DNA from 3 places in the Pseudoflavonifractor sp. HCP28S3_F10 genome. Region 1 is predicted to be linked to each of the others. Evidence: riboswitches for the same ligand, from Rfam matches in the RefSeq annotation. Region 1 holds a riboswitch; each other region holds the start of a gene.
The links. Region 1 has a riboswitch for lysine ahead of ACTNBZ_RS04290 (ABC transporter substrate-binding protein). Riboswitches for the same ligand answer to the same signal wherever they lie in the genome.
Positions count from the first base shown of each region.

Region 2: linked by a shared signal. The riboswitch ahead of ACTNBZ_RS03525 (transporter substrate-binding domain-containing protein) and the one ahead of ACTNBZ_RS04290 (ABC transporter substrate-binding protein) in region 1 are both predicted to bind lysine.
Region 3: linked by a shared signal. The riboswitch ahead of asd (aspartate-semialdehyde dehydrogenase) and the one ahead of ACTNBZ_RS04290 (ABC transporter substrate-binding protein) in region 1 are both predicted to bind lysine.

Region 1 is NZ_JBQHUB010000006.1:4,312-14,197, reverse strand. Features, by position in the region: gene ACTNBZ_RS04335 (metallophosphoesterase) at 1-50, shown strand, start outside; gene rplU (50S ribosomal protein L21) at 218-529, shown strand; gene ACTNBZ_RS04325 (ribosomal-processing cysteine protease Prp) at 537-863, shown strand; gene rpmA (50S ribosomal protein L27) at 909-1,193, shown strand; gene obgE (GTPase ObgE) at 1,346-2,623, shown strand; gene ACTNBZ_RS04310 (ABC transporter ATP-binding protein) at 2,677-3,675, opposite strand; gene ACTNBZ_RS04305 (ABC transporter ATP-binding protein) at 3,675-4,652, opposite strand; gene ACTNBZ_RS04300 (ABC transporter permease) at 4,669-5,538, opposite strand; gene ACTNBZ_RS04295 (ABC transporter permease) at 5,552-6,499, opposite strand; gene ACTNBZ_RS04290 (ABC transporter substrate-binding protein) at 6,619-8,304, opposite strand; lysine riboswitch at 8,398-8,562, opposite strand; gene ACTNBZ_RS04285 (alanine dehydrogenase) at 8,836-9,886, shown strand, end outside.
Region 2 is NZ_JBQHUB010000004.1:113,012-122,897, forward strand. Features, by position in the region: gene ACTNBZ_RS03500 (Mur ligase family protein) at 1-832, shown strand, start outside; gene ACTNBZ_RS03505 (epoxyqueuosine reductase) at 819-1,673, shown strand; gene ACTNBZ_RS03510 (putative DNA modification/repair radical SAM protein) at 1,719-2,984, opposite strand; gene ACTNBZ_RS03515 (hypothetical protein) at 3,110-3,307, opposite strand; gene rbr (rubrerythrin) at 3,565-4,176, shown strand; lysine riboswitch at 4,428-4,601, shown strand; gene ACTNBZ_RS03525 (transporter substrate-binding domain-containing protein) at 4,731-5,636, shown strand; gene ACTNBZ_RS03530 (amino acid ABC transporter permease) at 5,755-6,600, shown strand; gene ACTNBZ_RS03535 (amino acid ABC transporter ATP-binding protein) at 6,602-7,354, shown strand; gene ftsH (ATP-dependent zinc metalloprotease FtsH) at 7,571-9,520, opposite strand; gene hpt (hypoxanthine phosphoribosyltransferase) at 9,694-9,886, opposite strand, start outside.
Region 3 is NZ_JBQHUB010000008.1:1,273-11,158, reverse strand. Features, by position in the region: gene tyrS (tyrosine--tRNA ligase) at 1-374, shown strand, start outside; gene ACTNBZ_RS05295 (AI-2E family transporter) at 556-1,701, shown strand; gene ACTNBZ_RS05290 (S1 RNA-binding domain-containing protein) at 1,757-2,707, opposite strand; gene ACTNBZ_RS05285 (DUF951 domain-containing protein) at 2,866-3,060, shown strand; gene hisC (histidinol-phosphate transaminase) at 3,057-4,121, shown strand; gene dapB (4-hydroxy-tetrahydrodipicolinate reductase) at 4,187-4,948, opposite strand; gene dapA (4-hydroxy-tetrahydrodipicolinate synthase) at 4,969-5,859, opposite strand; gene asd (aspartate-semialdehyde dehydrogenase) at 5,865-6,953, opposite strand; lysine riboswitch at 7,150-7,331, opposite strand; gene ACTNBZ_RS05260 (SpoIID/LytB domain-containing protein) at 7,424-9,046, shown strand; gene queA (tRNA preQ1(34) S-adenosylmethionine ribosyltransferase-isomerase QueA) at 9,047-9,886, shown strand, end outside.

The sequences.
Region 1 (9,886 bases):
GCAAAAAGGACGGCGTCACCGGCTGGTACGGAGGTCGGCTCCGGCGGTGAGGGGTGCAGAACACTGGGTTTCCACAAAAAAGGCACGGTTTTTCGGAAAAATGATTGACAATCCAAAAGAGCATTGATATACTATTAAAGCCGCTTTGAATGGGTCTGCAAGTGGAGTTTGCTCCCGCCCCCGATAGCGAGCCCGTAATAAAGGAGTGAAAAACAGAATGCAGGCAATCATTGTGACCGGCGGCAAGCAGTACAAGGTGGCTGAGGGCGATACCATTTTCGTCGAGAAGCTGCCCGTGGAGGCTGGCGACGCCATCGTGTTTGATCAGGTCCTGGCCGTCATCGACGGCGAGAAGGCCACCTTCGGTACCCCCGTGGTGGCCGGCGCCAAGGTGGACGCCTCCGTGGTGAAGAACGGCAAGGGCAAGAAGGTCCTGGTCTTCAAGTACAAGCCCAAGAAGGGCTATCACAAGCGCCAGGGTCATCGTCAGCCCTACACCAAGGTGACCATCGGCAAGATCTCCGTGTAATAAGGATATGACTACCATATCCTTTCACATGGAAGGCAGCCGTGTGACCGGCTTTACATGCAAAGGCCACAGCGGCTACGCCGAAGCGGGAAGCGATATCGTCTGCGCCGCCATCACCAGCGCCATCCGCATGACTGAGTGCGCCCTCAACGACGTGCTTGGCCTGGAGGCGTCGGTCAAGGTGCGGGACGACTCCATTTCCCTCAAGCTCCCCGGCGGCCTGAGTCAGACCAGCGAGAGCACCGGCCAGACCCTTTTGACCGCGCTCATGCTCTATCTCACCGAGCTGCACGAGGAGTATCCTGAAAATATTCTCGTGGTGGCGGAGGAGTGACCTCCCCGCCGCGGATCATCGACACACGTTTGGAGGTGTACGACAATGCTGAACATCGGTCTTCAGTTCTTCGCCCACAAGAAGGGCGTCGGCTCCACCCGTAACGGCCGCGATTCCGAGTCCAAGCGGCTCGGCGTCAAGCGCGCGGACGGTCAGTTCGTTCTGGCCGGCAACATCCTGGTCCGCCAGCGCGGCACCCACATCCATCCCGGCGTCAATGTGGGCAAGGGCAGCGATGACACCCTGTTCGCTCTGAAGGACGGCAAGGTCAAATTCGAGCGCCTGGGCAAGGATCGCAAGCAGGTCTCTATCGTGGAGATCGCCCAGTAATATCGGGTATTGAAAGAGCCTCGGACGGGATGCGTTCGAGGCTCTTTTTGCGGAAGAGGCGCCGCGGGACGCCGGGATGGGCGTCCTGAAACCGGACACACTAGGACACGGGGCGGCACGGCCCGCCTATTTATGAGAAGGAGGGGGCAGCTATGCCTCAATTTATTGATACCGCCCGGATCACCGTCCGCTCCGGCAACGGCGGCAACGGCGCGGTGGCCTTCCACCGGGAGAAGTACGTGGCCGCCGGCGGACCCGACGGCGGCGACGGCGGCCGGGGGGGAGATATTGTGCTCCAGGTGGACGACCATCTCTCCACCCTGATGGACTTCCGCTATAAGCGCAAGTATACCGCCGGCAACGGCATGGACGGCAGCGGCAAGCGCTGCACCGGCAGGGACGGGGAGGACCTGGTCATCAAGGTCCCCCGGGGCACCGTGGTCCGGGACGCCGAGAGCCGGGAGATCATCTGCGACATGTCCTCCGGCGAGCCCTTTATCCTGGCCCGGGGCGGCAAGGGCGGCTGGGGCAACAAGCACTTCGCCACCCCCACCCGCCAGGTACCCAACTTCGCCAAGGCCGGCCTGCCCGGCCAGACCCGGGACGTGCTGCTGGAGCTCAAGCTCCTGGCCGACGTGGGACTGGTGGGCTTCCCCAACGTGGGCAAGTCCACCCTGCTGTCGGTGGTGAGCAAGGCCCAGCCCAAGATCGCCAACTACCACTTCACCACCCTCTTCCCCAACCTGGGCGTGGTGTATGTGGAGGAGGGGGTCTCCTTCGTGCTGGCCGATATCCCCGGCATCATCGAGGGGGCCAGCGAGGGCGCCGGCCTGGGCCACGACTTCCTGCGCCACATCGACCGCTGCCGGCTCCTCATCCACGTGGTGGACGTGTCCGGCTCCGAGGGACGGGACCCGGTGGCCGACTTCGAGGCCATCCAGGCCGAGCTGAAGGAGTACAGCCCCGAGCTGGCCGCCCGGCCCATGATGGTAGCGGGCAACAAGGTGGACATCGCCGCCGACCGGACCGGACTGGAGGCCCTGAAGGCCCATGTGGAGGGGCTGGGGATGCCCTTCTTCGAGCTCTCGGCCGCCGCCCACCAGGGGACCCGGGAGCTGGTGATGGCCGCCGCCCAGCGGCTGAAGGAGCTGCCCCCCATCACGGTGTACGAGCCCACCTATGTGGAGCGGCCCCCGGAGGTGGACACCAGCGCCCCGCTGGACATCGCCCACGAGGACGACACCTGGATTGTGGAGGGACCCTGGCTCCAGCGGCTCATGGCCAACGTCAACTTCGGCGACTTTGAGTCCCGGAGCTGGTTTGACAAGATGCTGCGCCAGTCCGGCCTGTACGACCGGCTGGAGGAGATGGGGATCCAGGACGGGGATATCGTCTCCCTCTACAACCTGGAATTTGAGTATCAGAAATAACAAAACAGAAACGCCTGTGTCTCCCTTAGAGACACAGGCGTTTTTCAATGGGGTCAATGAATGTCCTCCAGCTCCCGGAAGCGGTGGCAGAGCACGGAGTGGCCGCTCTCGACCTCCTCCCACTGGGGAAGCTGGGCACAGGCATCGGTGGCGTAAGGGCAGCGGGTGCGGAAGCGGCAGCCCGAGGGAGGATCGGCAGGGCTGGGGATATCGCCCTCCAGCAGCATCCGGTCCCGGCGGCCGAAGCGGCCCACCTGTGGGGCGGCCGAAAGCAGGGCCTTGGTATAGGGGTGAAGGGGACGGCTGAAGATGGCGTCGGTGCTGCCCAGCTCCACCATCTGCCCCAGATACATGATGGCCACCCGGTCGCACAGGTGCTCCACCACGCTCAGGTCATGGCTGATGAAGAGATAGGTGAGCCCCAGCTTTTCCTGCAGCTCCCGCAGGAGATTGAGGATCTGGGCCCGGACCGACACGTCCAGGGCGGAGACCGGCTCGTCGCAGATGATGAGCTTGGGCTCGGTGGCCAGGGCACGGGCGATGACGATGCGCTGGCGCTGGCCGCCGGAGAACTCGTGGGGATAGCGGTCCATGTGGGTTTCGTTGAGGCCCACCATATTCAGAAGTTCTTTGACCCGTTTCTCCCGCTCTCCCGCTCCGGTGTAGAGGCCACGGATGCGCATGGGCTCCTCGATAATCTGCCGGACGCTCATGCGGGGATGAAGGGAGCTGTAGGGGTCCTGAAAAACGATCTGCATGTCCTTGCGCAGGGCGCGCAACTCCGTCTTGCTCTGGGCCATCAGGTCCTTGCCGTCAAAGAGGATCTGGCCGCCGGTGGGCTCGATGAGCCGGAGCACGGTGCGGGCCAGGGTGGTCTTGCCGCAGCCGGACTCGCCCACCAGACCCAGGGTCTCGCCCTGGTAGAGGTCAAAGCTGATGTGATCGACGGCCTGGACATAGCGCTTTTTCTCAAAGAACCAGCCGTTGATGGGGAACCATTTGCATACGTCCCTGGCCTGGAGCAGGATCTTGCGGTCGGCGGTCTGTTCCATTACCTGGCCACCTCCTCATACCGGAAGCAGCGGACCGTGTGTCCGTTGCCCAAATCGTAAAGCGGGGGCTTCTCGCACTGGCACCGCTCGGTGGCATAGGGACACCGGGGGGCGAACACGCAGCCCTTGGGGAAGTCCAGGGCGGAGGGCACCGCGCCGGGGATGACGTGGAGCTTCTCCCGGCTGCCCCGCTGGGGCAGAGAGGCCTTCAGTCCCTGGGTATAGGGATGGAGCGGCTCGGTGAAGATCTCCTCGGTGGCGCCCTGCTCCATGATGTCGCCGCAGTAGAGGACTACGGTGCGGGTACACAGCTCGCTGACCACGCCCAGATCGTGGGTGATGAAGGCGATGGCAGTGCCCAGCTCGTCCCGTAGCTTGCACATCAGGTCCAGCACCTGGGCCTGGATGGTCACGTCCAGGGCGGTGGTGGGCTCATCGGCAATGAGGAGCTCCGGCCGGCAGGCCAGGGCCATGGCGATCATCACCCGCTGGCGCAGGCCGCCGGAGAGCTCAAAGGGATAGCAGTCCACCCGCTTCTCGGGCATGGGGACGTTGACCATCCGCAGGGCCTCGATGGCCTGCTGCCGGGCGGCCTTCTTGTCCAGCCCCTGGTGGAGGCGAAAGACCTCCATCAGCTGGTGGCCCACGGTAAAGACGGGGTTGAGGGAGGTCATTGGCTCCTGAAAGATCATGGACACCCGGTTGCCCCGGATCTTGCGGAACTCCTTCATGGGCATGGAGAGGAGATCCTGTCCGTCCAGCTCGATGCGGCCGGTGACCCTGGCGTTTTTCTGGGTCAGGCGCATGATGGACAGGGCGGTCATGCTCTTGCCGCAGCCGGACTCGCCCACGATGCCCAGGGTCTCGCCCTTGTGGATGTCAAAACTGACGCCGTGGAGGATGTCCAGGGTGGCGGTATCGGTCTCGATCTGTACCCGCAGGTCCTGTACCCGCAGGGCGATGTTCTCGTCGTTCATGGATGGTCCGCCTCCCTTACTTCATTTTGGGGTCCAGCAGGTCCCGCAGGCCGTCGCCCAGGATGCTGATGCTCAGCACCGTGATCACGATGGCGAGGCCGGGATAGATGGCCATATAGGGGTGGGAGATGACAAAGGTCTTGGCGATGCTGAGCACGCCGCCCCAGGTGGGGATGGTGGGGGAGACGCCCACGCCCAGGAAGCTGAGGGAGGCCTCGGTCAGAATGGCGCTGGCCATGGTGGTGGTAAAGCGGATGATGAGGGGGGACACGCACAGGGGCAGGATGTACCGGAACATGATCCGCAGGTCGGTGGCGCCCATGGCCCGGGCGCTCTCCACATGCTCGCTCTCCTTGATGGAGAGGACCTGGCTGCGGACGATGCGGGCCACGCTGGGGGTGCCCACGATGGACAGGGCGATGATTACCTTGTCCACGCCGTTGCCGAAGATACAGGCCAGAGTCAGGGCCAGCAGCATCTCAGGGAAGGCGGAGATACCCTCCAGAATGCGCATGACAATCTTGTCCAGGGTCTTGTAGTAGCCCATCAGCAGGCCCAGCACGATGCCGCCGGCGGTGGACACGGCGGCCACGCAGAAGCCCACCAGCAGGGAGACGCGCCCGCCGTAGAGCACCCGGGAGAAGATGTCCCGGCCGAAGCGGTCGGTGCCCATGAAGTGGACGGCGCTGGGGAAGAGCTTCTGGTCGTAGGGGTTGACGGCGTTGGGGTCGTAGGTGGTGATGAGGGGGGCGGCGATGGACACGAAGAGGATGGCGGCCAGAACGCCGCCGCCCAGCAGGATACGGCCGTATTTCCGCAGGAAAACAGCCGCCCTTTTACGGAAAGGCCGCTTCTGGGAGGCGGAAAGCTGTGATTGACGACGCATATTCCAACCTCCCTCAATTCAGCTCGACCCGGGGGTCGAACACTTTGTAGAGCAGGTCCACCACCAGGTTGACCACGATATACACCATGGCCACCACCAGGATGATGGCCTGGACCTGGGGATAGTCCCGGCGGATCAGGGAATCGTAGGCCAGCTTGCCCATGCCGTTGATGCTAAACACCGTCTCGCACACGCAGGCGCCGCCCATGAGAGAGGCTACGTTGGTGCCCACATGGGTGATGACGGGGGACATGGCGTTCTTCAGCGCGTGCTGGTAGAGGACCACACGCTCGGCCAGGCCCTTGGCCCGGGCAGTGCGGATATAGTCGTCGCCCAGCACGTCCAGCATGGTGGAGCGGGTATAGCGGGCGATGGAGGCGATGCTCTGGAAGCCCAAAGCCGCCGAGGGCAGGATGACGCACTTCAAAGCGCCCCAGAAGCCAGCCTGGGCGATGGGGGTGTAGTACATGCTGGGCAGCCAGCCCTGGACGGCGCCGATGAAATAGGCCAGCATGATGCTGCTCCAGAACACCGGGATGGACAATCCCAGCACAGACACGCTCATCAGGAGATAGTCCCAGATGGAATTGCGCTTGACGGCGCTGATGATGCCCACGGGGATGCCCACCACGATGGAGATGAGGACACTGAGGACCATGATGAGGATGGTGGGCTCCAGGCTGGCGCGGATGTTGTCAAACACCGGCATGCTGTTGTAGAGCGACACGCCCCAGTCGCCCCGCAGCAGGTCCTGGATGTAGTGGACGAACTGGACCAGCTTGGGCTCGTTGAGACCCAGGGTCTCCCGGAGGATGGCAAGGTCGCCGGGGGCGGCGTCCTTGCCCAGAATGAGAACGGCCACGTCGCCGGGGAGCATCCGCATCAGGAAAAAGGTGATGAACACCACGATGAGAAGCACGGGGATGGCGGAGAGGATGCGCTTGACGGTGTATTTTAACACAGGATACCTTCCTCCCTTTATGGGGAAATTCTCGGCCTTTGGACCGGCCTGGTATTACCGGGAAGGCAGGGGAGGCATGACGCCTCCCCTGCCTGAAATGAGCGGTATGGTGTGAAGCCTTACTGGGCCTTGAAGTAGGAGTTCCACCAGTACACATCCACGCCCTGGCGGTCGGGGATGATGTCGGAGGAGTACCAGCACACGGTGCCGAAGTCGCCCAGGATGATGTAGGGGACCTGATCGTCCAGCAGGGCGCAGAAGTCGGCGAAGGCCTGGATGCTCTCCTCGCTGCCGGCGGCAGTGGTGCCCAGCTTGTTGACCAGCGCGGTGCGCTCAGGGGTGTCCCACATGGCGTAGCTGGCCACGAACTGGCTCAGCAGGGGGTGGAGATAGGACTTCTGGGTCTCGCGGCAGCAGATGTCGAAGTCGGCGCAGGCGGGGTCATTGTAGTTGGTCTCGTAGGTGGTGACGTCCTTCACCTGCAGGTCCACGTTCACGCCGATGGCCTTGAGCATCTCGGAGGCGGGCAGGGCGGTGGTGTAGTAGGAATCGGAGTCGGCGCACCACCAGCGGATGGTCTCGCCGTTGTAGCCGGAGGCGGCCAGATACTCCCTGGCCTTGTCCAGATCCTGGCCCATGTTGGCGTCGGCAAGCTCATTGTAGTAGGCGCTGGAGGGCATCACGGGGCAGGAGCCCACCTCATACTGGCTGGGATCGGTCTTGGTGGAGAGCAGAATCTGGTCCGCGTCCAGACAGGCCCGGACAGCCCGGCGGAAGTCCACGTTCTGCACGATGCTGCCGGAGTTGGCGGCGCTCAGGTTAAAGACGATGGTGGGGGACCAGCCGTTCCAGTTCTTGTCGCTCCAGCAGCCGGCGGCCTCCAGCTGGGGGGCCATGTCGGTGAGGATGGAGGTGGAGTAGTCGAAGTTGCCGCCGATCATGCCGTTGGTGCGGGCGGTCTGGTCGCTGGCCACGCTGCAGTAGATCTTGTCGAAGTAGGCCTTCTTGGCGGCGGCGGGGCCGGTGCCGCCGGACTCGTAGGGCACATAATCCTCAAACCGCTTCAGGGTCAGGTCCACCTCGCGGTTCCAGGTCTCCAGCATGTAGGGGCCGGTGCCCACGATCTCCGCGTCGTCGGTGATGTAGGAGTCCATGTGGGCCTGGGCAATCTCGGCGGGCATGACCTTGCAGCCGCCCTTGAGTTCGCCGATGGTGAGCAGGGCCATGGGGGCCACGTCCTTCAGGGTGTAGACCACGGTCATGTCATCCTTCACGTCGGTGGAAGCGATGTAGTCGCCGAAGTTGGCCTGTCCGCTGGTGGAGTAGACCAGGAAGCGCTCGATGGAGGCCACCACGTCGTTTACGTCCACCGTGTCGCCGTTGTGGAACTTCACGTCGGGCCGCACGGTGAGGGTGAGCTGCAGGTTGTCCTCACTGAGCTCATAGGTGCAGACACTGGCCCAGACCGAGCCGTCGTCGGCCACCTGGACCGGGGACTCGTAGATATGATAGCCGGGGGTGTAGTTCTGGTTGGTGTTGAACTGGGCGGGGTCCAGGGAGTTGGTGGCGCCGTTGAAGTTGAGCTTCATGGTGCCGCCGTACTTGGCCTCCTCGGCGGTGCTGTCCTGACCGAGCCGGTCATCGCCGGTGCCCTCCACAAAGCCGCCGGAAGCGGAGGCGGCGGGAGCAGCGGCGCCGCTGCTGGGCTGGGGCTGGTTGCCGCCGCCGTCGCAGGCGCTGAGAACGCCCATGAGCATGGCGGCCGCCATCAGGGCGCTGAGTACGCGAATGGGGGTCTTTTGCATGGTTGGTTCCTCCTTACGTAAAATAAAAGCCACGGATAATCCCACACCGGCGGAACATCCATGGCAGAATACAGGCGGCGGCCCATAAAAACAGTCAATGATAACGCTCCACGAATGTGGCAGTCTGGGGGATATTCTCCCGCAGCCCAGGCAACCGTCCCCCGGGCGGTGGACGGCCCTTCGGCGGAGCGTCCTTTCGCCGGGGGGCGCCCGCCCCTGCGTCCGGCTACTGATCCGTTCCGCGCCTCTACCATTGCATCATTGCTCCAGATACTTTTGCACGCTGAAACAATAAAACATTTGTAAAAATTTTATCAAATATGCAGTCATGTGTCAATATATACCGCTCTGTAATTTGAATTTTTCCCATTTTTATAAAGGGAATAAGAGAAAAGGAAATGAAATGTGCCGGGAATTACAAAAAAGTGCAGGAACCGCAAAGAGCCGTTGCATTTCCTGCGGACAAGTGCTATCCTTTATCTGCAAAAAAGGGCGCACAGGGCGCGCCGTGAAAGGAACGGGTGCAAAACTATGGTTTTTGGCATTCTGAAGGATATCAAGGAAGGGGAGTGCCGGGTCATCTGCACTCCCATGGAGGTCCGCAGCATCGTGGCCGCCGGGTACGAGGTGTGGGCCCAGCATGACTGCGGAAAGCTGTCCGGCTTCTCCGATGAGGATTACGCCGCCGCCGGGGCCCGGATCGTGGAGAGCATGGAGGAGATGTACGCCGGCTGCGACATGCTCGCCAAGGTCAAGGAGTTCCAGACCCCTGAATTCGGCCTGATCCGCAAGGACCAGATCCTGCTGGGCTGCATCCATCCCGCCGCCCACCCGGAGGAGGTGGACGCCCTGCTGAAGAGCGGCTGCATCGCCTTCACCGCGGAGGACGCCCACCGCTACGGCTCCCCCAACTGCGAGGCCGCCGGCAAGGCGGGCGCGCTGCTGGGCCTGGAGTCCATGATGACCGTCAACGGCGGCAAGGGCAAATACGTGGGCGGCTTTGCCGGCGCGCCCGGCATGAACGTGCTCATCCTGGGCGCGGGCACCGTGGGCCAGGCGGCCCTTCAGGTCCTCCACGCACTGGGGGCCAAGTGCACCGTCATGGACATCAACGTTGGCATCCTGCGTACTCTGATGAACCAGTACAAGGGCACCATCGACACCATGTTCTGCAACCGTGAGACCATCGCCTCCGTGCTGCCCCAGACCGACATGGTCCTCAACTGCGTCAAGTGGCCCAAGGAGCGCAAGGACTTCCTCATTGACAAGGAGATGCTCAAGCTCATGGAGCCCGGCTCCGTGCTGGTGGACATCTCCAACGACGATCCCGGCGCCATCGAGTCCAGCCATGAGACTCATTTTGACGATCCCCGCTATGTGGTCAACGGCGTGGTCCACTACTGCGTGAGCAACATCCCCAGTGCCGTGGCCAACTCCACCTCCACCGCCTATGCCGCCGAGATGCTGCCCATGATCCTCAGCATCCTCAATGACGGCGTGGCCGGCTGCTGTGAGAAGGACGGCTTCTACCGCCGCAGCCTGACGGTCTATAAAGGCAAGCTGACCCACGAGGAGACCAGCG
Region 2 (9,886 bases), on a different contig from region 1:
GGACTATTTTGCCTCCAAGCTGCTCATCTTCCGGCAGGCGGAGACGGCCTGCGTCAATCTGGACTGCGACCACGCGGAGGATATACGGCGCTCGGCGGAGGTCTGCCCCCGGGTGCTCACCTTCTCCCGGGCAGACCCGGCGGCCGATGTGTACGCCTCGGACATCCGCAAGGAGGGGGACGGCATCCGCTTCCGTCTGCGCACCCCCCGCTATGAGCGGGACATGGTGCTGGGCATGCCGGGGCTTTTCAACGTGGAGAACGCCCTGGCCGCCGCCGCCGTGGCCGAGGTGTACGGCGTCCCGGAGGGCGCCGTGGCGGCGGGGCTGGCCCGGGCGGCGGTGCCCGGCCGGATGGAGCACTATTCCTCTGCCGATGGGCAGCTCTCAGTCATCGTGGACTACGCCCACAACGGCATGAGCCTGGAGGCCCTGCTCCGTTCGGCCCGGGCGGAGTACCCCGGCCGGACCCTCACCGTCCTCTTCGGCTGCACCGGCGGCAAGGCCATTGACCGCCGCGCGGGCATGGGCCGGGCGGCCGGCGCCCTGGCCGACCGCATCCTCCTTACCGAGGACGACCCCGGCCCCGAGGAGGTGGCCGATATCTGTGCCGAGATCCAAAGCCATATCGCCCCCTGGGGCAAGGAGGCGGAGATCATTCCCGACCGGGAGGAGGCCGTGTTCCGGGCCATCCTGGACAGCGCCGTCCCCGGCGTGGTGGTGCTGGCGGGCAAGGGATGCGATATGACCCAGAAGCGGAAAAACGGCCCGGAGCCCTGCGTCCCTGACGGGCTGCTGGCCCGGCGGGCCCTGGAGCGCTATGACGGCCGCTGAGCTGGGCGGCCTCTTCGCCGCCGCCGGGGCGGCGGGGTGGGGCTGCGTGCCCTATGAGACCCTGGCCGCCGGCATGGACGGCAGCGCCCGGCAGCGGGCCGAGGAGCTGTGCCCCGGCGCCAGGAGCGTACTGACGGCGGCCTTCTCCTACTACGCGGGGCAGATGCCCGGCAACCTCTCCCTCTACGCCCGGGGGCGGGACTACCATCTGGTTTTGACCCGGCGGCTGAATACGGTGTGTGATACGCTGCGGGAAAAACACCCGGAGTACCGGTTCGTGCCGGGGACCGACAGCTCCCCCCTGCCCGAGCGGGAGGCCGCCCGGCTCTCCGGGCTGGGGATGATAGGCCGGAACGGGCTGGTCATCCTGCCCCCCTACGGCTCCTGGCTCTTTCTGGGCACCATCCTCACCGACCTGCCCCTGGACCTGCCCCAGTCCCGGCCCAGTCCCGGCTGTATGGACTGCGGCAGGTGCGCGGCGGCCTGTCCCGGCGGGGCGCTGAGGGGCGGGACCTTCGAAGCGGAGAAATGCCTCTCCCACCTGACCCAGAAGAAGGGGGAGCTGACGCAGGAGCAGATTGCCCTGGTGGCTTCCCACCCCTATGCGTGGGGCTGCGACCTGTGCCAGAGCGTGTGCCCCCATAACGCCGGGGCCATGGAGACCGCACTGCCCGAGTTCCGGCAGGACCTGATCCATACCCTGACGGCGGATATGGTGGAAGGCCTGACCAACCGGCAGTTCAGGGAGCGGTTCGGGGACCGGGCCTTTGCCTGGCGGGGCCCGGCGGTGCTGCGGCGGAACCTGGCCCTCCAGAGAAGAGAGGGAAAACCGGAAAAATAGAGCGCAGCGGGAGCTCTGCCCATGTGGGCGGGGCTCCCTTTTTGCCTACCCGGCGCTCTCAAAGAGGGAGAGCTGCCGGGGTTCGTCCTGGGCCGGCCGGGGCCGCTCCAGGGCGGTCAGGTGGCGGAGCACCCCCTCCGGGCTCACATGCAGGCCCTCCATGGGCTTTCCCCGGCAGGTGATAAAGTACTGGGCCCGCTTGAGGACCACCCCCAGCTTTTTCAGTCCCTCGAAGGTGAGTGCGCCGTTCCTCCGGGCCGCCAGAATGCGCCGGGCGCTGACCACTCCCACGCCGGGCACCCGGAGCAGGGCCTCGTAGTCGGCGGTGTTCACCTCCACCGGGAAGAACTCCATATGCCGCAGGGCCCAAGAGCACTTGGGGTCCACCCGCAGGTCGAAGTCGGGCTGCCCCTCGTCCAGCAGCTCCGCCGCCCGGAAGTGGTAGAACCGCAGCAGCCAGTCGGCCTGATAGAGCCGGTGCTCCCGCAGCAGCGGGGGCTGAAAGCCCTGTGGCGCGGGCAGCAGTTTGCTGTCCGACACCGGCATGTAGGCCGAGAAGAACACCCGCTTGAGCCGGTATTTGTCATAGAGGCTCTGAGTCAGGGTGAGGATGTGCCGGTCGCTCTCCGGCGTGGCGCCGATGATCATCTGGGTGGACTGCCCGGCGGGGGCAAAACGGGGGGCGTGCTTATACCGGGAGAGCTCGTGGGCAGAGGCGGCGATGCCGTCCCGGATCTGGGCCATGGGGGTGAGGATGGCCCCCTTTTTCTTGTCCGGGGCCAGCAGGGAGAGGCTGCGCTCCGACGGCAGCTCGATGTTGACGCTGAGCCGGTCGGCCAGCAGACCCAGCTGCCGGGTGAGCAGTGGATCTGCCCCCGGGATGGCCTTGGCGTGGATGTAGCCCCAGAAATTGTACTCCCGCCGCAGCAGGGAGAGGGTCTCGATCATGCGCTCTGTGGTGTAGTCCGGGTCCCGGATCACGGCGGAGGAGAGAAACAGACCCTCGATATAGTTGCGCCGGTAGAACCCGATGGTCAGCTCGCACAGCTCCCGTGGGGTGAAGGCGGCCCGGGGCGTGTCGTGGGAGCGGCGGTTGACACAGTACTGGCAGTCGTAGACGCAGTAGTTGGTCATCAGGACCTTGAGCAGCGTGACGCAGCGGCCGTCGGCCGAAAAGGTATGGCAGCAACCGGCGGCTATGGTGCTGCCCAGACCGCCGGGGCGGCTGCTCCGGCTGAGCCCGCTGGAGGTGCAGGCCGCGTCGTACTTGGCGGCGTCGGCCAGGATATTCAGCTTGTCCATCAGCTCCATGGCGGTCCCTCCCAACAGAATAGAACAAATGTACTATAATAGTACCACCCGCGGCGGGACATGTCAACCGGAATAAAAGGAGGCCGCCCGGTCAACGGGCGGCCTCCTGCCATAAGCGTATGCGCTCATTTCTCTTTTTTGAACCGTTGCCAGAGCCGGGCCCACCAGGTGTCCGGCTCGTAGCCCTTGGACCGGCGGAAGGCCCGCTCAGCCTCCTCGGCCCGTTTCAGGGCCTTGCGCTCATCCCGGCCCATAATGGTCCCGGCCTCCTTCTCTGCCAGGTCGTGGAGGGCGCCGGGGCGCGAGTATTTCATATCAAACATGGCCTTCTCCTTTCCGGCACGGCGGCGAATATCCTATTGCTGTGCGTCTGTATATTATATGATACCAATCCTCTGGGGACTTGTCTATATCATACCAATATAACTTATACTGAACTTTCTTTTTTAGATATATCATACAAGAATGCGGAAATATATATGTGCGATCTGCCGTCTGGCGTCCGCATCCGGATAGTGGGGGTATAAAAAGAGCGCCCGGCGGGCATACTCATGCCATCCAAGAAATGGGAGGAGTTTACATGCCAGTTTCCTTTGACCAGAGCGAGACCCGGCTGAACCTGCTGCGGGCCTTTGCCGGGGAGAGCCAGGCCCGCAACCGCTATACTTTTGCTGCCGGCCTGGCCCGGAGGCAGGGCCTGCAGGTCATCGAGGGGGTGTTCGCCTTTACCGCCGGGCAGGAGGAGGCCCACGCCAAGGTGTTCTATGACCAGCTGGAGGGGCTGAGCGGACAGAACCTGAAGGTGGACGGCGCCTATCCCGTGGACCTCTACCCCACGGTGCTGGAGCATCTGAAGGCCGCCCAGCACAACGAGTATCAGGAGTGGGAACACGACTACACCGGTTTTGCCAAGGTGGCCAAGGAGGAGGGCTTTCCCCAGGCGTCCCACATTTTCTCCGAGATCGCCCGCATCGAGAAGATCCACGGCGACCGCTTCGGGGAATTTGCAGGATTGCTGGAGAGCGAGCGTCTTTTTGTCTCCGACGTGGAGATCAAATGGATGTGCCTCAAATGCGGCCATATCGTGGAGAGCTCGGTGGCCCCGGCCATGTGCCCCGTGTGCAGACATCCCCAGGGCTATTTTATCCGCTTTGAGCTCTCGCCCTTTGCGCCCGGGCAGATGAAAAAATGACGAAAAGCTCCGGTGTCCGTTTTGGATGGACACCGGAGCTTTTTGTCGGAATCCGCCAAAGCGTACAGGGGCAAATCCGGGCATTTAATCCATAACGCCGGGAAATTCAAAACAAATGACAGAAAAAAGTGCCGATCAAAATGCCCAAAAGACGGAATCGAACACCGGACGCGGACAAACAGGCTTGACAGCCCTGTGTTTGCGTGTTAGAATACGCCCAAGAACCCATTGTCGCGGGGGACGGTCCCCGCTGCAATGATAGAGGCGCGGAATTGCATCAGTATCCGGCAGCTCGGGCAGCGCACCCGCCGGAGAAAGGGCCTTCCGCCGAAGGGCCGTACCCCTGCCTGGGGGGCGGTTGCCTGGGCCGTTGGGAGAAGATCTCACGGACTGCCACATGATCTGTGTGGAGCGCTATCATTGACCACAAGGGCATCCGACACCGGTTAGAAGATGCAGTTGTCGCCATGAACGCTTCCACCAGGGAGGTTCGTGGCTTTTTTGTTGCTCACAGAAAAGCTGACATCACAGAACTGAAACTGGAGGAAACAACAATGAAGAAGAACATCCTTGCCCTCGCCCTGGCCCTGACCATGGGCCTGTCCCTGACCGCCTGCGGCGGCGGTACCGCCGCCCAGCCCTCCGCCCCTGCTCAGAGCGCCGCCCCCGCCGGAGACAGCTACACCGGCGTGGAGGACGGCGTGTTCACTGTCGGTATGGAGTGCGCCTACGCCCCCTATAACTGGACCCAGATGGACGACTCCAATGGCGCCGTGCCCATCTCCAACATGCCCGGCTCCTACGCCAACGGCTACGACGTGATGATCGCCAAGAAGATCGCCGAGGCCAACAACTGGGAGCTGGAGATCGTCTCCAGCGCGTGGGACTCTCTGTGCCCCGCCGTCCAGTCCAAGACCATGGACGCCAATATCGCCGGCCAGTCCATGACCGCTGAGCGCATGAAGGAAGTGGACATGGCGGGCCCCTACTACTACGCCACCATCGTCTGCGTCACCACCAAGGACAGCCAGTATGCCTCCGCCGCCTCCATCGCCGACCTTGCCGGCGGCAAGTGCACCGCCCAGTCCGGCACCATCTGGTATGATTCCTGCCTGCCCCAGATCGAGGGCGCCGAGCTCCAGGCCCCCGCTGACAACGCCCCCGCCATGATCATGGCCCTGCAGACCGGCACCGTGGACTTCATCTGCACCGACATGCCCACCGCCATGGGCGCCGCCGCCAAGGACGACAATCTGGTCATCCTCAACTTCTCCGGTACCGACGGCGACTTCCAGTTCGCCAGCGAGGAGGAGCGGGCCGAGAACGTGAACATCGGCATTTCCGTCCTCAAGGGCAACACCGCCCTGAAGGAGGCCATTGACTCTGTTCTGTCCACCATGACCGAGGACGACTTCAACGCCCTGATGGACGAGGCCATCTCCATCCAGCCCGAGGTGTAAAAGAAGCGCACAGCCGCCGCGAACAGGCGGAGCGTGACAACATGGAACAACAAGACTTCCTCCGGCCCCGGAATGGGGCCGGAGGTCGCCGTATCTTTACTGAAAGGAGCGTGCCAGTGTGGATAAGCTGGTCAAGCTGGGTCAGGACGTGGTCCTGCTGTGGAGCAAATACTGGCCCATGTATCTCGGCGGCATTCGGAACACGCTGATCCTGGCCCTGGTGGCCACCGTCATCGGCTGTATCATCGGCCTCATCTGCGGTATCCTGAACACGATCCCCTACACCAAAAATGATCCCCTGCCCAAGCGCTTCCTGCTCAAGCTCATCCGGGTGGTGGTCCGGGTCTATGTGGAGGTGTTCCGCGGCACGCCCATGGTGCTCCAGGCGGTGTTCATCTACTACGGCCTGCCCTACTTCTCCGACAACGCCCTGAAGTTCACCGGCCTCACCGGTACCTGGGTGGCCGCCATCATCGTGGTGTCCATCAACACCGGCGCCTACATGGCCGAGTCGGTCCGGGGCGGCATCATCTCCATCGACCCCGGCCAGACCGAGGGCGCCAAGGCCATCGGCATGACCCATGTGCAGACCATGACCAGCGTCATCCTGCCCCAGGCCCTGCGCAACATCATGCCCCAGATCGGCAATAACTTCATCATCAACGTGAAGGACACCTCGGTCATGTTTATCATCATGTTCACCGAGTTCTTCGCCGCCCACCGCTACATCGTGGGTGTGAACAACATGTACTTCCCCTCCGCGGCCATCGAGATGATCGGATACCTGACCATGACCCTCACCGCCTCCTTCCTGCTGCGGTGGGTGGAGCGCCGGATGGACGGCGCGGACAGCTATGAGCTGGTGCAGACCGACGCCCTGACCATGACTGCCGGCACCTATACCCACCCCGGAAAGGCGGAGGACGTGCTGGAGCGCAATCTGGAAGAGGAGAGGGGGAAGTAAGATGAGCGAAGCCATTCTGGAGATCCGGCATCTCAGCAAGGCCTTCGGCGCCCACGTGGTGCTGCGGGACATCGACTTTACCGTCCATCCCGGCGACGTGACTTCCATCATCGGCGCCTCCGGATCGGGCAAATCCACCCTGCTGCGGTGCGTCAACCTGCTGGAGACCCCCACTTCCGGCGAGATCCTCTTCCACGGCAGGGACGTGGCCGGCCGGGGGATGAACGCCGCCTCCTACCGCTCCAAGGTGGGCATGGTGTTCCAGTCCTTCAACCTGTTCAACAACATGACTGTGCTGGAAAACTGCATGGTGGGCCAGACCAAGGTGCTGAAAAAGAGCAAGGAAGAGGCCCGCCAGAACGCCATGAAGTACCTGGAGAAGGTGGGCATGGCGCCCTACATCAACGCCAAGCCCCGGCAGATCTCCGGCGGCCAGAAGCAGCGGGTGGCCATCGCCCGGGCCCTGGCCATGGAGCCGGAGGTGCTGCTCTTCGACGAGCCTACCTCCGCCCTGGACCCGGAGATGGTGGGCGAGGTGCTCGCCGTCATGCGGGATCTGGCCAACGAGGGCATGACCATGCTGGTGGTCACCCATGAGATGGCCTTTGCCCGGGACGTGAGCAACCATGTGGTCTATATGGCCGACGGCGTCATCTGCGAGGAGGGCGAGCCCAAGGAGCTCTTCGCCCACCCCAAGCAGGCCCGCACCCGGGAGTTCCTTTCCCGCTTTACGGGACAGGTGAGCGGGGACTGATACTGATTTCAAATAAAATGCTTTATTTGAAATCCCGCGTGCTGCGCACGCTGGTGCCGCACATGCGTGCGTCACGGCGTCTTATAAAAACCTGACGCGCTTCGCGCTATAAAAAGCTTTTCAAGCTTTTTAACAAGTTTTAGTATGAGCACGACAAACGTACAAAAAAGCGAGCGCACCGCCGGGTGCGCTCGCTTTTGCCGTTTCGTGGGGGAATTACGGATCGTCCCGTTCCTCTTTGCCGGAGGGAGACTCCTCCCGGGACGGGGCGGACCGCTCCCCGGTGATCTCGGGCAGCAGCTCGGGGCCCAGGTCCACGGGCTCCTCTGCCTTTGCAGGGCCCTCGCCCGGAGGGGGGAGGGTTTCGGCGCCGGTAAAGACCAGCTCGAAGGTGGCGGCGTCCATGTTCTCATACTCCAGCAGGTATTCCGCCGTGCGCTCCAGCTCGGCGCGTTTCGTCTCCAGAATGCTCCGGCACCGGGCATAGGCCTCGTCGATCAGGGTTTTGACCTCCTCGTCGATGAGGGCGGCAACCTCTTCCGAATAGTTCTTGGTCTGGGCCATGGAACGGCCAATAAAGACCTCGTCATGGCCCGAGTCAAAGACCACGTTGCCCAGCTTATCGCTCATACCGTACCGGGTGACCATGTTCCGGGCAATGGAGGTGGCCTTCTGCAGGTCGTTGCCCGCGCCGGTGGAGATGTCGCCCAGACAGAGCTCCTCGGCCGCCCGGCCGCCCAGACAGACGGCGATGCGTTCGGCCAGGGCCTGGCGGGACATGAAGGACACGTCCTCCTGAGGCAGGGAGATGGTCATGCCCCCCGCCATGCCCCGGGGGATGATGGTGATCTGATGGACCGGGTCCTGGGTCTCCAGTTCGTGGATAACCACGGCATGGCCCGCCTCGTGGAAGGCGGTGAGCTTCCGCTCCCGCTCGATGACCACGCGGCTCTTCTTTTCGGGGCCGGCCACCACCTTGATGACGGCCTCCTGCAGGTCCCGCATGGCGATGAAGCGCTCATGCCGCCGGGCAGCCAGCAGGGCCGCTTCGTTCATCAGGTTCTCCAGATCGGCGCCGGTAAAGCCGCCGGTGCCCTTGGCCAGCTCGGAGAGATCCACATCCTCGGCCAGGGGTTTGTTGCGGGCGTGTACCTTCAGGATCTCCTCCCGCCCCTTGATGTCGGGGGGACCCACATAGACCTGCCGGTCGAACCGGCCGGGCCGCAGCAGGGCGGGATCCAGAATATCCTGCCGGTTGGTGGCAGCCAGCACCACCACGCCCTCGTTGGAGCCGAAGCCGTCCATCTCCACCAGCAGCTGGTTGAGGGTCTGCTCCCGCTCATCATGGCCGCCGCCCAGGCCGGCGCCGCGCTGGCGGCCCACCGCGTCGATCTCGTCGATAAAGACGATGGCGGGGGCGTTTTTCTTGGCCTGGTCAAAGAGGTCCCGGACACGGGAGGCGCCCACGCCCACGTAGAGCTCCACAAAGTCGGAGCCCGAGATGGACAGGAAGTTGACCCCCGCCTCCCCGGCCACGGCCTTGGCCAGCAGGGTCTTGCCGGTGCCCGGAGGGCCCACCAGCAGAACGCCCTTGGGGATGCGGGCCCCCAGAGCCAGGAACCGCTTGGGATCCCGCAGGAACTCCACGATCTCCTGCAGCTCGGTCTTCTCCTCCCGGGCGCCCGCCACGTCGGCAAAGGTGACCTTTTTGGCCTGATCCTCCCCGGTGCGGGTGCGGGCCCGGCCGAAGCGGGCGGTGCGGTCGCCGCCGCCCCCTCCCCCGCCGTTCTGGCGCAGGAACATGACGTACCACAGCCCGCCGAAGACCGCGAACACGGCCACCCAGGCCAGGACATCGAACCACCACGGCTTCTGGAAGGCGGCAGGATAGTCGTAATCCAGGATACCGGCGGCCTTCTGGCTGGCCAGCATGTCGTTGAACTCCTCATAAAAAGCCTCAAAGCTGGGCAGGTCATAGACCAAAGTTTTGGTGCCGTATCCCATGTCCTCCCGCAGGGTCAGGGTAAGGCGGTTCCCTTTGACCACTACCTCGGAGACTTTTTGCTGGACCAGCAGCTGGCGGATGTCGCCATAGGTCAGCTGAGGCTGGTCATTGATGCCGCGCAGCGTAAAAATGGTCATCAGCAGGATGAGGACCACCAGCATGGAAAAGCTGATGTCGCGCAGGCTTCCTTTCCGATTCAAAATGCGGACACTCCCCCCGGCGCACCCCTAGGGGGGAACGCCTGCTTCGTTAAAATAACAAGTTATTTTTCAGCTTCTGTAATTATATCCGGGGCGGAAGGGGGTTCTTTTCCCCCTGGCTCCGGGTCTGCGGATCATTCGCCCCCGTAGACGCTGGGCTTCAGGATGCCGATGTAGGGCAGGTTGCGGTACTTCTCGTCATAGTCCAGGCCGTAGCCCACCACGAACTCGTCGGGGATGGTGAAGCCGGAGTACTGCACCGCCACCGGCTTGGTGCGCCGCTCGGGCTTATCCAGCAGGGTGCACAGCCGGATGGAGGCGGGATGC
Region 3 (9,886 bases), on a different contig from region 1:
AGCTCAATACCGCCAAGGAGATCCTGGCCTATGAGCTGACCAAGATGGTCCACGGCGAGGAGGAGGCCCAGAAGGCCCAGAGCGCCGCCCGGGCCCTCTTTGTGGGCGGCGGCGATATGAGCAACACCCCGTCCACCACGCTGAGCGCCGGCGACCTGACCGACGGCGCCATCGGTATCCTGGACCTGATGGTCAAGTGCGGTCTGGCGCCCTCCAAGAAGGAGGCCCGCCGTCTGGTGGAGCAGGGCGGCGTATCCGCCAACGGCGAAAAGGTGAGCGATGTGAACGCCGCCTTTACCGCCGGCCAGATGAGCGGTGACGGCCTGATGATCAAAAAGGGCAAAAAGGTGTTCCACCGCGTGCTGGTGGAGTAAAAAGAAAAACAGGGACCATATCCTGACGGGATATGGTCCTTGCCGCAGTGGAGGCCTGTATGCTACAATAATCTTTACTGGGGGCACATTTTGCGGCGATGTCCCACGGAGGGAGTAAAGCCGCAAGAAAGGGATCCGGGAAAGGCAGGGAAGTGCTGTGAGTGGGAAAAAGAAATGGTTCATGCTGGATGAACAGGCGATCTCCAACTTGTTGGTGGTCCTGATCGGGATCGCGTTCTATCTGGTTTTTACCCATCTGGGGATCGTGCGGCAGTTTGTGGCCATGGTGCTCAATGTGCTCATGCCCTTCATCGTGGGCTTTGCCTTTGCCTATCTGCTCAATGGGCCGGCCAATTATTTTGAACGGACGGTGTTCCGGCGGCTCAGATGCCGGCGGGGTCTGGCGGTGTTGGTCACCTATATCATCGCAATTGCACTGATGGCTATCCTTGTCAAGCTGGTGCTGCCCCAGGTTGCCGACAGCGTGGTGTCTCTCTATGGCATCGTACAGGGGTTTGTTCTGAACCTGAACGAGATCATCCGGAAGATGTCCGCGGACTTCAATATCGACCAGGCGGTAGTCAATCAGATCCTGAATCAGTTTATGATGTCTTATACGGATATTGTGAGCAAACTCTCCGACCTGGCCTCGAAAGCCATCCCCTATGTGCTGAGCATGGGCCTGGCGGTAGGTACCGGGCTGGTATCTGTCCTGATCTCGGCGATCACAACGGTGATCTCTTCCATTTATATGCTGCTGGAAAAAGCCACCATTGCAACACAGTGCAAGAAGCTGGTCTATGCGATCCTTCCGACAGGGAGAGCCAACCGTATGATCAATATCTGCAGCCGGGCGAACAATATTTTTTCGGGCTTTATCAATGGTAAAATACTGGACAGCGCCATCATCGGTGTGCTCTGCTTTTTCCTGACCAATATACTCCGCATCGACTTTGCGGTACTCATCAGCGTGATCATCGGCGTGACCAATGTGATTCCCTTCTTCGGACCCATCGTAGGCGCGGTGCCCTGTGTGCTGATTCTGCTCATCGTGGACCCCTGGCAGGCGCTGCGGTTTGGTATTCTGGCCCTTGCGCTGCAGCAGTTTGACGGAAACATTCTGGGACCCAAGATTCTGGGCAACAGCACCGGCATTTCTGCGTTCTGGGTGCTGGTCTCCATCGTGGTGGGCGGCGGACTGTTCGGGTTTGCAGGCATGGTGCTGGGCGTGCCCACATTTGCGGTGATTTACTCCCTGGTAGGGGAGTGGGTCCACTTCAGATTGGAGCAGAAAGGGATCGAATCTCTGGAGCATAAGCCGGAATAGGTATGGGACACACACCCTCCCGGAAGGCACAGGTACATTCCGGGAGGGTATTTTTTTACTCCGGGGCCAGAAAAACGGTCTCGGCGCCCACCCGGGTACAGCCCTCCGGGGCGTAGCGCCAGTGGGTCAGCTGCCCTCCGGTGATGAAATAGGACAGGGGAGCGGGGGGCTCCGGCGGAAGCAGGTCGATGATCAGCAGCTTGATCTTCATCTTCTCCGGTACGATGGATTTGATAAAGACCGACACACGCTGGCCCTCCTGCAGGCCGTCCCGCATTTCCGCCAGGCCTGAGAGATTGGGGGCCAGCTCTATAAAGGCCCCGTACTCCTTGATCCCGCGCACGATGCCGGGTACCGTCATACCGGGCCGGAAGGGGGCGGCGTTCTCACTCCAGGTGCCCAGCAGCTCCCGGTGGGTGAGGTAGATCCGCTCCTGCTCCGGGTCCAGGTCCAGTACCACGACAAAGATGGCCTGCCCGGGATAAAAGCGCTGTCCGGGGTGGGAGATGCGGGAGACCGAGATATGCTCAATGCCGATCATGGAGGTCACGCCGCAGCCCAGGTCCACAAAGGCGCCGAAGGGTTCCAGATGGGACACGACGGCGGGGAGCACAGTGCCCGGCCTGGCGTGGGAGAGCAGGGCGTCCAGCGCCAGCCGCTGGGCCCTGCGCCGGGAGAGAATGGGGTGGAGCGTACCTTCCCGAAGCCCTATATCCTCGACCAGGAAGGCTACAGGCCGCCCCACCCGGGAAAGGATGGCGATGTCCCGGGTGGTGCCCTCCGCGATGCCCAGGGCGGCCTCTTCCCGGGGAATGGTACCCAGAATACCATTTCCAAGAGATACCGTCAGATTGTGCTCCTGGTCGCAGAGAAGCGCGGTGCCCTCCAGAACGGTCCCTGCCGCCATGGCCTGAAGCAGTCCGCCGGAGGAGGCGCAGGCAGCGCGGTTTTCGGGCGTATGTAACAGTTGGCCCTCAGGTGGGAAAAAAGGTGTCAAGTCAACCATATCCTTTCTCATGGAACTCAGGGGTGCCGGGGATAGCCGCGGCACAAACGTTTCCACGTTACTATATGCGTGGGACATCCTTGAATTGACAGAGGAAGATCGGGAATCTATAATATAGTATCAGAGTAAAGTGTGACAGCGGGAAAGGATGGATTACCATGGACGTACAGGTGGGCGACGTTCTGGAACTGAAAAAGCAGCATCCCTGCGGCAGCCGGGAATGGCTGGTGCTGCGGGTGGGCATGGATTTCCGCCTGCGCTGCCAGGGCTGCGGGCATGAGCTGATGCTCCCCCGGAGCAAGGCGGAGAAAAGTATCAAAAAAATCAAGCGGAGCGAGGAGCCGAAGGCATGAAAGAGTTTTGGAGCAGCAGGATCCGGGACATGGTCCCCTACACCCCCGGCGAGCAGCCGAAGGACCGCAAATTCATCAAGCTGAACACCAACGAGAACCCCTATCCACCTTCTCCCGGGGCCCTGGCGGCCATCCGGGAGCTGGCGGGCGAAAGCCTGCGGCTCTATCCCGATCCGGAGGCCGGTAAGCTGCGCGGCGCCCTTGCACGGTTCCACGGCGTGAGGGAGGACCAGGTCTTTGTGGGCAACGGCTCCGACGAGGTGCTGGGTTTTTGCTTCCAGGCGTTTTTCGGCCCGGAGCGGGCCATCCGCTTCCCCGATATCTCCTACAGCTTTTACCCGGTCTACGCCGGGCTGTTCGACGTACCCTATGAGGAAGTGCCCCTGAACGGGGATTTCTCGGTCCCGGTGGAGGAGTTCATCGGGAACAACGGCGGCGTCATCCTGCCCAATCCCAACGCCCCGACGGGCATCGCCCTCCCGCTGAGCGACATCGAGCGGCTGGCCGCCGGCAACCCGGACGCGGCGGTCATTATCGACGAGGCCTACGTGGATTTCGGTACCGACTCCGCCCTGTCCCTGCTGGACCGGTATCCCAACCTGCTGGTGGTGCGTACCATGTCCAAGTCCCGGTCCCTGGCGGGAATGCGGGTGGGCTACGCCATCGGCAGCGCCAACCTGATCGCCGCGCTGAACTGCGTGAAGAATTCCTTTAACTCCTATACCCTGGACCGGGTGGCCCTGGCCGCCGCCGAGGGCTCCGTGGCCGACAATGACTATTTTGAGGAGACCCGCAGCCGCATCATGGCTACCCGGGAGCGGACGGCGGAGCGGCTGACCGCCATGGGCTTTCAGGTCTGCCCCTCCAGGGCCAATTTCCTCTTTGTATCCTATCCCGGCGTCAGCGGCAAGGAGCTGCTGGACGGCCTGCGGGAGAAAGGCATCCTGGTCCGCTGGTGGGGCAGGCCCCGGATCTCCGACCATCTGCGCATCACCATCGGCACCGACGGGGAGATGGACGCCCTCATCGCCGCGCTGGCCCAGCTCACCGGGCAGAGCTGAGAAAACACAGACAGAAAAAGAGCGTACCTGCATGCAGGTACGCTCTTTTTTATATGGCGCGTGGTTCAGGAATTGGCTACCAGGTCGCTCATGGAGTACAGGCCCGGCTCCTGAACGCCGGAGAGGAAGCAGGCGGCCTTGACGGCGCCGGAGGCAAAGACCTCCCGACTCATGGCGGAGTGCTTGAGTTCAATGACCTCGTCCCGGCCGGCAAAGATGATCTCGTGGTCGCCCACGATATTGCCGCCCCGGACAGCGGAGATGCCGATCTCGTGGGGATCCCGCTTCTGGCGGACCGACTGCCGGTCATAGACATAGCGGGCCTCGTAGGGAAGGGCGGAGGCCGCCGCGTCGGCGATCATCAGGGCGGTGCCGCTGGGAGCGTCCACCTTGCGGTTGTGGTGGCGCTCCACGATCTCCACGTCATAGCTCTCCCCCAGGATGGAGGCGGCCCGGCGCACCAGATCCAGCAGGACATTGACGCCCAGGGACATATTGGCGGAGCGGAAAATGGGCACCGACTTGGCGGCCTCATCGATCTGGGCGAGCTGTTCGGCGGAGTAGCCCGTGGTGGCCAGCACCAGCGGGACCTTCCGCCGGACGCCGAACTCCAGCAGACCGTCCAGCGCGGCGGGGCTGGAAAAGTCGATGACCGCGTCGGCCTCGGCCGTGCAGGCGGCGGGGGAGGACCAGACGGGGAAATCCCCGCCGCTCTGTCCCAGGATGTCAAAGCCGCCCACCACCTCCACGCCGGCGGTACCGGCGCAGATGTCGGCCACCACCCGGCCCATATGGCCGCAGCAGCCGGAAATCAGGATTCGGACCATCGTTCAACGTCCTCTCTTGCTCAGTGGAGCAGGTTCATGCGCTTCATGGAGGCGCGGAGGACCTCCAGATGGGCGTCGGAGATATCGCACAGGGGCAGGCGCAGGCCGCCCATCTCGTAGCCGGCCAGATTCATGGCGGCCTTGATGGGGATGGGGTTGACCTCGATGAAGAGGGCGTCGATAAGGTCCATGTACTGGATCTGGAGCTTGGAGGCGTCCTCGAAATCGTTCTCCAGGCAGAGGTGGCTCATCTTGACCATCACCTCGGGCACCAGGTTGGAGGCAACCGAGATGACGCCCTTGGCGCCCAGGGCCATCATGGGCACCACCTGGTCGTCGTTGCCCGACCAGACATAGAAGTCGTCGCCGCAGAGGTAGCGGGTATGGGCCAGCAGGGAGAAGTTGCCGCTGGCCTCCTTGACGCCGTTGATTTTGGGATGCTGGGAGAGGATCTTATAAGTCTCGGCGGTAAAGGACACGCCGGTACGGCCGGGGACGTTGTAGAGAAGGATGGGCAGCTCCACCCGGTCGGCGATGTACTCATAGTGCTTGATGAGGCCGGTCTGGCTGGCCTTGTTGTAGTAGGGAGTCACATGGAGCAGGGCGTCGGCTCCCGAATCCTGGGCGTGCTGGGACAGGTAGACGGCGGCGGAGGTATCATTGCTGCCCGCGCCGGCGATGACCTTGACCCGATGATCCACCTTCTTGACACAGAACTCCACGGCGGCGATGTGCTCCCGGATGGACATGGTGGCGCTCTCGCCGGTGGTGCCGCAGACGCAGATGGCGTCGATGCCCCGGGCGATCTGCTCGTCGATGAGCTTGCCGAAGGCGTCATAGTTGATGGCGCCGCTCTGGTCGAAGGGAGTGACGATAGCGGTGCAGGCGCCGGTGAAGATAGGCTCTCTCATACTGATTACCTCCTGGTAATGTAACCCTCGGCGCAGAGCAGCTCGGCCAGCAGGACCGCGCCGCCGGCAGCGCCCCGGAGGGTGTTGTGGGACAGGCAGACGAACTTGTAGTCATACTGCGTATCGGGACGGAGGCGGCCCAGGCACACGGCCATGCCGTTCTCGGTCATGCGGTCCAGTCTGGTCTGGGGGCGGGAGGGGTCCTCGAAATAGTGGAGGAACTGCTTCGGGGCGGAGGGGAGCTCCAGCTCCTGGGCGCGGCCGCGGAAGCTGGCCCAGGCCTCCTTCATCTCCTCCATGGAGGGCTTCTTGTCGAAGCTGGCGAACACGGCGGCCATGTGGCCGTTGGAAGCGGCCACCCGGAAGCACTGGGCGGTGATGGAGGGAGTCTCGGCGTTGACGATGACGCCGTTCTCCACATGGCCCCACAGCTTCAGGGGCTCCCGCTCGCTCTTCTCCTCCTCGCCGCCGATGTAGGGGATCACGTTGTCCACCATCTCGGGCCAGGTCTCAAAGGTCTTGCCGGCGCCGGAGATGGCCTGATAGGTACACACCAGGGCTTTGCTCAGGCCGAATCTGTCCTTCAGGGGGTGCAGGGCGGGCACATAGCTCTGCAGGGAGCAGTTGGACTTGACGGCGATGAAGCCCCGCTGGGTGCCCAGGCGCTTGCGCTGGGCGGGGATGACCTCGATATGCTCGGGGTTGATCTCGGGCACCACCATGGGCACGTCGGCCGTCCAGCGATGGGCGGAGTTATTGGAGACCACAGGGCACTCGTGTTTGGCGTACTCCTCCTCCAGGGCCTGGATCTCCTCCTTCTTCATATCAACGGCGGAAAAGACGAAATCCACCATGGAGGCGATCTTCTCCACGTCGGCCTCGGCGTTGAGGACCACCATCTTCTTCGCCTCTTCCGGCATGGGAGTGTCCATGGCCCAGCGGCTGCCGATGGCCTCCTCATAGGTCTTGCCCGCGGAGCGGGGGCTTGCAGCGATGGCAGTGAGCTGGAACCAGGGGTGGTTCTCCATCAGAGTGACGAAACGCTGGCCCACCATGCCGGTGCCGCCGATCACGCCTACTTTGTACTTTTCCATTTCAATGACCTCCCGTGTTTCTATCCTGATTCTATGCGTTTTTTCCAGGAAATGAGCTTGTCCGGCCTGAAAAATACAGATTTTATCAATCGGCTCAGGGACAATCGATAAAAAAAGAAATCAGCGGGTTTACACACCGGCTGATTTTGTACTATAATGTCAGAGACGCACGAATACGCTCCGACACCATATTCCAAATACAGACAGCGCTCCACCGGTCCCGCCGGTGACAGCCGCGGGGCTGTTCACCCACGCGTCCAGAGGACCGTCCTCCGGGGGAGGGCCCTCTTCGGCGGCGTCCCCTTTCACAGCAGGTCACAAGGCCCTCGGAGCCCTCGCCGCTTGCTACTGATGGAAACCGCAACCTCTATCCTGTAATCGCTAAAAATAGTATCACAAGTATAGTTCAGTGTCAATATACTTTTCTAAGTTAAATTGTAAAACAGGGGCAAAAAATGAAAAAGAAATGGATGAAACTTGCAGCAGCCTGCCTTGCGGCTGCGCTGCTCCTTCCGGGGACCGTCCCCGTTCAGGCGGCGCCGGCCGGGGAACCGGTCCTGCGGGTGGGACTGGCCTACGGCAGCTCGGCACTGGCTGCCGCCAATCTGGAAAACAGCGTGGGCTCCGGCTACCGGCTGGGGTATTTTGACGGGGACCTGTCCTTTGTGGAACTGGCACAGACCGGGACTGCCAGAATCTCCATGCTCAAGACCCAGAACATCTACCTCTCCGGCGGGAGCTACAGCGCCGTCCAGAGTGCAGGAGCCCAGGTCGTCGGCTGCTACCACATCCGGCTGGGCATATATGCCGACCTGACCTCCGCCCAGGCGGCGGCCGGGGCGGTGAGCGGCGGCTTCCCGGCCTGGATCGACGGGAATTACGAAGCCCGGACGGGGGCCTACGCCACCCGTGAGGAGGCCCAGGCCGCCTGTACGGCGATGGGGCTCGCCGGGGAGATCGTGGGGACCAGTTCCTATGGCGTCAGCGTGGTGGAGACGGGGAGCACCCGGATCCTGTTCCAATATGACGGCGGCAGCGCACAGCCTTTTGGCGTCATGCCCGATGTGACAGGGGAGAGCGAGCCGGTCACCTGGTTCAAAGGATACAAATATTACGGCGGTTTCCGCTATGAGCGCATCGGCGGCGGAGACCTGACGGTGGTCAATGTGGTGAACATGGAGGACTATGTCCGCTGCGTCATTACCTGGGAAATGGGAGCGTCCTGGCCCAAGGAGGCATTAAAAGCCCAGGCCTGCTGCGCCCGCACCTATGCCGCGCGCAATCAGGACAGGCACGCCGCCTACCATTTCGACGTCTGCTCCGAGGTCCACTGTCAGGCCTATCACGGCACGCAGAACCTGACCGCCAACAGCATCCAGGCCGCATCCGAGTGCGAGGGCGTGTATATCCGCTACGGCGGCGCCCTAGCCGAGACGGTCTACTCCTCCAGCAACGGCGGCGCGTCCGAGAGTGCGGAGAACGTGTGGAACAGCGCCGTGCCCTATCTGGTGGGGAAGCTGGACCCCTATGAGGCACTGGTATCCTCCCGGATCCCCAATTACAGCTGGAGCGTGACCTTTACCGCGGAGGAGCTGGCGACAAAGCTGCGGGCCAAGGGCTATATCTGCGGCAGCATCGTGGACTTCCGGGTGTCCGAGACTACGCCCACAGGGAATGTGAAGGCGATCACCTTTACGGATTCGGCGGGGAAGAGCTGGACCTTCCGGAAGGAGAGCGCCCGCACGCTTTTGGGCCTGCGCTCCCAGCGTTACTCGGTCACCGGCGGCGGCTCCGGCGGCGGTTTCTATGTGGACGGCGGAGACAAGCTGGATACCATCGGCGGATGCTACGCCATCAGCGGGGACGGGACCGTGGGGCAGATCAGTTCCGTGAGCAGCCCCTATGTGATCACCAGTTCCGGCGTTTCCCAGCTCACCGCCCGGAGCGGCGGCGGAGATACTTATGTCATCAGCGGCACGGGCTATGGACATAATGTGGGCATGAGCCAGTACGGCGCCATGGCCATGGCCGAGGCCGGCTATACCTACGATCAGATCCTGAAATTCTATTTCACAGGAGTGGAACTGTCCTAGATGAAAACATCCGATTTTGATTTTCAGCTCCCGGAGGAGCTCATCGCACAGACCCCGCTGGAGAAGCGGGACGCCTCCCGCCTGCTGGTGCTGGACAAGCACACCGGCGAGACGGAGCATATGCATTTCTATGACCTGCCCATGCTGCTCCGGCCGGGAGACTGTCTGGTCCTCAACGATTCCCGGGTGCTGCCCGCCCGTCTGCTGGGCCACCGTGAGCCGGGCGGCGGCGCGGTAGAGGTGCTGCTGCTGGTGGACCGGGGCGGCAAAGTGTGGGAGTGCCTGGTACGGCCAGGCCGGAAGGTGCGCACCGGGGCCCGGCTCTCTTTTGGAGACGGTCTGCTTACCGCCGAGGTGACGCAGGTGCTGGACAACGGCAACCGGCTCATCCACTTCGAGTATGAGGGCATTTTCCTGGAGCTGCTGGAGCAGCTGGGCAAAATGCCGTTGCCGCCCTACATCAAGGCGGAGCTCAATGACCCCGAGCGCTACCAGACGGTATATTCCCGGGAGGTAGGTTCCGCCGCCGCTCCCACCGCCGGGCTCCACTTTACCAAAGAGCTCCTGAAGCAGGTGGAGGACATGGGGGTGCGTCTGGCCTATGTGACCCTTCACGTGGGACTGGGTACCTTCCGTCCGGTGAAGGAAGAGGACATTCTGGACCACGAGATGCACTCGGAGTACTGCATGATCCCGGCTGAGACGGCGGAGACCATCAACCGTACCAAGCGGGAGGGAGGCCGCGTCATCTGCGTGGGCACCACCTCCTGCCGCACCATCGAGAGCTGGGCCGCCGAGGACGGCACCATGAAGGAGTCGGCGGGCTGGACCAATATCTTC